Regions from separate parts of the Kosakonia oryzendophytica genome, predicted to be linked through region 2. Evidence: riboswitches for the same ligand, from Rfam matches in the RefSeq annotation. Region 2 holds a riboswitch; the other holds the start of a gene.

Region 1 (3,419 bases), 2.0 Mb from region 2:
TAGGACGCGCGTCAGAAGGTGTAGCTGCCAGACAAGGTGTATTCCCGTCCTGCAGTGTGGTAGCCATAAACTGTCTCGTAATCTTTATCGAACAGGTTGGCGATTTTACCACGAACTGTGAGGTTTGAGGTCACTGGATATGAAGCAGAAAGATCAACCAAGCTGTAAGACGGCATACGACGCTGCGTATCAGCAAACTGGTTGGTGTTGTTATCGTAGCTCTTGCCGAAGTACTGCCACGCAGCATCCATATCCAAGCCAAACATCGTCCAGTCCAGTTGATATTTGAATTGCTGCCGCGAGCGATGGGCAAGCACTTCATTATCACTGTCACGGCGCGGATCAAGATAACCCAGCGTAATACGATGGCTCACCACACCGGTGTCAAAGCTACCCGTTAACTCAACCCCTTTAATGGTCGCGGATTGAATATTGTAATAGGTGCCCAAAAAGGTGTCGTCATCGTAGTAGTAGTCGATCAGGTTCTTGATTTTGTTCTGATAAGCAGACAGGCGCCAGTTAACCGGCCCGGTCAGGCCTTCCAGCCCCACTTCAACCTGGCGAGATTTTTCTGCACTTAGATCCGGGTTAGAGAGAATAAAGAGACGCTCTTGCCCATAGAGTTGCCCCAACGTCGGCGCCTGGAAGCCAGTACCATAAGACACGGTAAAACGGTAATCCGGTACAAACTCCCAGCCTGCCGCGGCCTGCCAGGTACCATTCCAGCCAAACTGATCGTTATCATCACCACGCACAGAGCCTTCCAGCGTCACGGTGTCGAGCTTCTGCTGCGTCGTCAGGTAATAACCAGTGTTATTCCGCTTATATTTGTTGCTGTAGTCGTTATCTGCTGAGGTCAACTTCTGCTGCTGCCAGTCAATACCGGCGCTGACCGTCCCCGCACCCAGCGCCAGGCTATTGCCCCACTGCAGGTTACGCTGCGTCATATCATCCAGCGAGGTACCCTCGTTGTATAATCCTAACGGCCCGGCATAGTTGTAATCTTTATAGCGCTGATAGCTGCCGGTCAGTTGTGAAGAGAAAACATCGCCGCTGTAAGTCAGCCCGGTTTCATAGGTATGGTTATAAACCTGACGCTCATCACCACCATCGGTGTAGCCCGCATCATAGCCCGTTTTATTGCTATACCCGTAGCCACGCACAAACCCTGAAATCTCCTGATTGAACTGATGATTCAGACCCGCCCAGAAGGTTTTATTACGGAAACCATCGCGATCGCTATCCACAGAGTAAGTGGATTGCGGGCGAATGTTATAGCCACGCGTATCAGTAAAGGAACCCGCTACGGTTGCCAGTGTATCTTCACCCAGTTTCTGGCGAACCGTCGCATCGTATTTCTGATAATGATTAGAACCGATGCCAGCCTCAACTTTGCCGCCCGGCGTGTCGTTCTGGGTGATGATGTTGATCACGCCGCCAATCGCATCTGCGCCATAGACCGCAGAACGCGGCCCACGGATCATCTCGATACGTTCAATCAAAGAAACAGGGATTTGGCTGAAATCAGCAATACCGGTAATGCCGGACTTCGCCAACGGGATACCATCAATCAATACCAGCGTATGGCGCGCTTCCGCACCGCGGATATAAATATAGCTGGTTTGTCCCATGCCGCCGTTTTCAGCCACATCGACACCCGGCAAACGGCGCATCACATCTGTTAAGGTTCTGGCTCCCCAGCGATCAATATCTTCACGGGTCACAACTTCTGTCGGTGCCAGTACGGTATTGACGGGTTGTTGGAAACGGTTTGCTGTCACCACCAAATTGTCTGAGCCGCTATCCTGCGCCCAGCCGGAAAAAGCTGTGACGGAGAGCGCCGTCAGCAGCGAAGCTTTTTTAATCATTGTGAGAGCATCCACAAAGTAAAAGGATGCCGCAGGTTCCATCAATAGCACGCGATGATGTCACCAAATGCGACGTATTCCGGCAGGTCTTCGGGCTTGGGGGTATAACGAGACGGCGACTTCCCACCTATGGCAGTGTCTGCTTGCGCGACCATCTCACCTGATCCTTACCGCTGCGCGTCAGCCCCAGATTTACACTGGGTTCCCTTTTAACTCACAGGACCGGAACATGGATGCTACATTCGGTTACATATGGATGTCCAGACTGCTAAGCGAGTATTTAGAAAACATCCGGGGCTGGACATCCCGTACGCAACACCTACAATCCCCGCGTTATTCTTAATCTCTCAGGAAACATCATGACTCCCGAACACCTGCCGACAGAACAGTACGAAGCCCAGCTGGCCGAGAAAGTCGTGCGTCTGCAATCAATGATGACGCCATTTTCAGCGCCGTTGCCGGAGGTGTTCCGCTCACCGACCAGTCATTACCGCATGCGCGCCGAGTTCCGTATCTGGCATGACGGCGACGATCTTTACCACATCATCTTCGATCAGCAGACAAAGTCCCGGATCCGCGTAGACAGCTTCCCGGCGGCCAGCGAGCTGATTAACCAACTTATGGCAGTGATGATCGGCGCACTGCGCGGCAACAAAACGCTGCGCCATAAGTTGTTCCAGATTGATTACCTGACCACCCTCAGTAACCAGGCTGTCGTTACGTTGCTGTATCACAAAAAACTCGATGAGGAGTGGCAGGCAGAAGCGACGCGTTTACGCGATGCGCTACGCGCGCAAAACCTGAATGTGCAGTTGATTGGCCGCGCCACCAAGACCAAAATCGAACTTGATCGGGATTATATCGACGAGCGATTGCCGGTTGGCGGCAGAGAGATGATCTACCGTCAGGTAGAAAACAGCTTCACCCAGCCTAATGCGGCAATGAACATCCAGATGCTGGAATGGGCGCTGGACGTGACCCGCAATTCAACGGGCGATCTGCTGGAATTGTACTGCGGCAACGGTAACTTTTCGCTGGCACTGGCACGCAATTTTGATCGTGTACTGGCCACGGAAATCGCGAAACCCTCAGTGGCAGCGGCACAATACAACATTGCGGCAAATCACATTGATAACGTGCAGATTATCCGCATGTCGGCAGAAGAGTTCACCCAAGCGATGAATGGCGTCCGGGCCTTTAACCGTCTGCAAGGTATCGATCTGAAGAGTTATCAGTGTGAGACGATTTTCGTCGATCCGCCGCGCAGTGGGCTGGATGCAGAAACCGAGAAGATGGTGCAGTCGTACCCACGCATTCTGTACATTTCCTGCAATCCGGAAACACTGAGTAAGAATCTGGAAACATTAAGCCAGACGCATGAGGTTTCGCGTCTGGCGCTGTTCGATCAGTTCCCGTACACGCACCACATGGAGTGCGGTGTGCTGCTCACCCGGAAATAATGCCCCATGTTGTCCCCCTCATCGCCAGAGGGGGCTACGTTACTCTGACGCTTCGTCGCGTTTACGGTTACGCAGGCGGTAACCTATCCAG
Region 2 (3,419 bases):
ATCAAGCCGGGCATGAGCGTTGAAGCCATCCAGGGCATCATTGCCAGCATGAAGACCGACTATGAAGATCGCGTTGATGACTACATCATCAAAAACGCCGAGCTGTCGAAAGAGCGTCGTGACATCTCCAAAAAACTCAAAACCATGGGCGAACTGAAGCCGGTTGACGCCAAAACGGAATAATCTCTTCAGCGGTGAGAGGTTCGCCTCTCGCCGTCCTGCCGGATGCCCCCGGCAACCATTTTCAGCAAATGATTTTGCGGCCAGTGCGCCAGCAACTTCAGGGTATTTAACCTCTCCCGAACCTCATCCACATCGTGCCGTGCACTGTCGAGCAACAGCCCGACCACGCTGCCGCTGTGAGCCACATTCAGACCGTATAACCCGTAGCGCTCCACGACCTCCAGTAGCGTGTTGAACGCGGGTTTCGGTAATAATGCCTGGCTGGCAATGGCGCTGAGCGTGGTGGCTTCGCCGAGCAGCGAAGGGTCGTTGCGCTGGCACGCCTGTTGTAATTTTTGCCACGCCAGATCCAGCGTTCTGGCGTTATCCTGCAAAATCTGCTGGCGCGGGAGACGGTGATAATCCGCGGTGGTCAGTGTTAACGGGCTTTCGAGCACCAGTACTTCCATTTGCGGCAGGCCATTGCAGGCAATGTGTGTTTGCGCGTCATGATGGTCGAACAATGTCAGTGCGGAAAAGAGGGTACTGTCGGTAGGCTCCAGCGCCACACACAGTTTTGCCAGCGTCGGCTCATCCAGTGGCTGGTCAAGGTGGCAAGCGGCGGCAACAGCAGTGGCGGCAATGTCGGCGGTACTGCTGGCCATGCCTTTGGCGACGGGAATGGTGGAGCGGCAGTCAATGCGCAGCGTGTGCGTCAGGCTTGCCGGTAACCGCCAGTGCTCAAGCAGCAGCCGAATCATGGCGCGGGTAAGCGGGCGCTCATCCGGCAGCGGTGCGCCGTAGGTCACCTCCACACTGCTGTACCAATCCACCGGGCAGGACACCAGTTTTTCGCTGCCCAGGATCCAGCCCTGGATAAGTTCACCGCAGGATGCGGGACAGTGTGCCTGCGCCACAGCGCTGCTCCTTTAAATCGAAAGCCCGGATAGTGTCATTTTGGCCCGGCGAACGCCAGAGATTCCCGCTATGACACCACTTCTCCCATCACAATCAACGCCGGAGCGTGACAACCGACTGCTTCACTCGCATTTGGCAGGTATCTGGCCACTCCGTGAAAGCGGGAAGCATCATCGCGGTGCATCACCGTAATGCATGCGGCGGAGCATCGCCAGTATTGCGCGCAATTTAGACATTTCTCAAGCCGGCTATTTTAGCCAGGTTTTCCGCCAGACTTATCCGGTTACGCCGCAAGCCTTCCGTTTGCAGAATAATGCAAACTATGACGGGAATGAATTTTCCGATAACACTATTTTGCTATTCGAATATGGCGTAATACCCATTTGAATCAAGGCTGTATAAGGCTTTAATCAACGGGGTGCGCAATACATTGTTATAGCGCAACAAATTATTGTCTCCGCCCCGATACACTGAATCAGTTTTTATTTCCCTGCTTCGATATAGTGCATTCAGGGACAACATTGCGGTGACAATTTCACACCGTGATGAATAATCCATCCGGTTACGCCGCACGTTGTTGCGGCAGGGAAGGGGGTGAAAATCCCCCGCAGCCCCCGCTGCTGTGATGCTGACAACCCCGTAATCACCACTGATCGCAGGATCGGGAAGGACGGGCGAGGATGACGCTAAGCCAGAAGACCGACCGGATGGGCAGTTATCAACAACTTCGGTGGGAAGTGGGTTGCTCAGAAGCGTACAGTCGACAGACTGGGCAGACGCGCGTCCTGACCCCACCTTTCCCACCCGCAACGGGGCTTCAGGAATGTCAGACAGGCGCAGCGCCTTTATCCTTGCCGGCACGGGCAGTGGCTGTGGGAAAACCACTGTCACGCTCGGGTTGCTCACCGTTTTGCAGCGCCTCGGCCTGCGCGTGCAGCCTTTTAAAGTCGGCCCGGACTATATTGACACCGCCTGGCACAGCGCCGTAACCGGCATTCCGTCCCGCAACCTCGACAGCTTTATGCTGCCGGAACCCACGCTTAATGCTCTGTTTACACAGCATTTGCTCGCCGCTGATATTGCCGTTATCGAAGGCGTAATGGGGCTCTACGATGGCTACGGCACTGACCCTCACTATTGCAGCAGCGCCGGGCTGGCGAAACAGCTTGGCGTGCCGGTGATCCTGCTGGTAGACGGCAAATCGGTCTCCACATCAATTGCCGCCACGGTGATGGGCTTTTGCCATTTCGACCCGCAATTACCGATTGCCGGCGTGATTGTTAACCGCGTCAATAGCGACAGCCATTATCAGCTGCTTAAACAGGCCATCGAACATTTCTGCGCGGTGCCGGTGCTGGGGTATGTGCCGACCGTGCCGGGTGTGGCGCTGCCAGAACGCCATCTTGGGCTGGTCACTGCCCGTGAATCCATCGTGGATGCGCAGCCGTGGCGCGACTTTGCCGACCGCCTGGCGCAGACCGTGGATATCCATCGGTTGCTCGCCCTGAGTGCCATTACCCATCTGCCGGACGGCGATATACCTCCTCTGGAGCAGGAACAGGCCGGGGCCGGGTTGACGCTGGCGCTGGCGGACGACGAAGCCTTCAACTTTTACTACCCTGATAACCTGCTGCTGCTGGAACGCGCTGGCGTTCGTATTGTGCGTTTCAGCCCACTGCATGACTGCACATTGCCCGCGTGCCAGATGGTGTGGCTGGGCGGGGGATACCCGGAGTTGCATGCGCGTGCATTGTCAGCCAATCAGCCGATGCGTGACGCCATTCGGGCCGCCCACCAGCGCGGCGTGGCAATCTACGCCGAATGTGGTGGCCTGATGTACCTCGGTACCACACTGTGTGATGCGGACGGCCACCATTGGCCGATGGCTGATGTCATTCCCGGTCATAGCGTAATGGGCACACGGCTGACGCGCTTTGGTTACTGTGAGGCCCGCGCCACGCAACAGACGCTACTCGCGGCATCGGGCGAGATCTTGAGGGGGCACGAATTCCATTACTCCGACTTTACTCCGCAGCATGCTGCCGTGCTGGATTGCTACAAAACCCGCGATGGTGAGGTAGTGAAACACTGGCAGGGGGGCTGGCAGGTGGGAAATACCTTCGCCAGCTATCTGCATCTGCATTTCGGGCAACGTCCGCAGATGCTCAACCACTGGTTTCAGGCAGCAAGGAGGGCCTTATGACGTTACTGGCATGGTGTGCGGCGTTTCTCCTCGATCGTCTGCTTGGCGATCCGCCGCACTGGCCGCACCCGGTACGCTGGATTGGTGCGCTGATTACGCACATCCAGCGCGTGGTGCGGCGACGGTGTCACAGTGA

Evidence for each region. Region 2 has a riboswitch for cobalamin ahead of O9K67_RS08825 (cobyrinate a,c-diamide synthase). Riboswitches for the same ligand answer to the same signal wherever they lie in the genome.
Region 1: another riboswitch for cobalamin. It lies ahead of btuB (TonB-dependent vitamin B12 receptor BtuB); the one in region 2 lies ahead of O9K67_RS08825 (cobyrinate a,c-diamide synthase).

What each region holds. Positions count from the first base shown of each region.
Region 1 covers NZ_CP115659.1:4,958,114-4,961,532, forward strand. Annotated here, with positions in the region: gene murI (glutamate racemase) at 1-67, opposite strand, end outside; gene btuB (TonB-dependent vitamin B12 receptor BtuB) at 12-1,868, opposite strand; cobalamin riboswitch at 1,933-2,110, opposite strand; gene trmA (tRNA (uridine(54)-C5)-methyltransferase TrmA) at 2,228-3,328, shown strand; gene O9K67_RS23875 (YijD family membrane protein) at 3,368-3,419, opposite strand, start outside.
Region 2 covers NZ_CP115659.1:1,831,817-1,835,235, forward strand. Annotated here, with positions in the region: gene O9K67_RS08810 (DUF496 family protein) at 1-183, shown strand, start outside; gene O9K67_RS08815 (GHMP family kinase ATP-binding protein) at 189-1,079, opposite strand; cobalamin riboswitch at 1,623-1,802, shown strand; gene O9K67_RS08825 (cobyrinate a,c-diamide synthase) at 1,904-3,283, shown strand; gene cbiB (adenosylcobinamide-phosphate synthase CbiB) at 3,280-3,419, shown strand, end outside.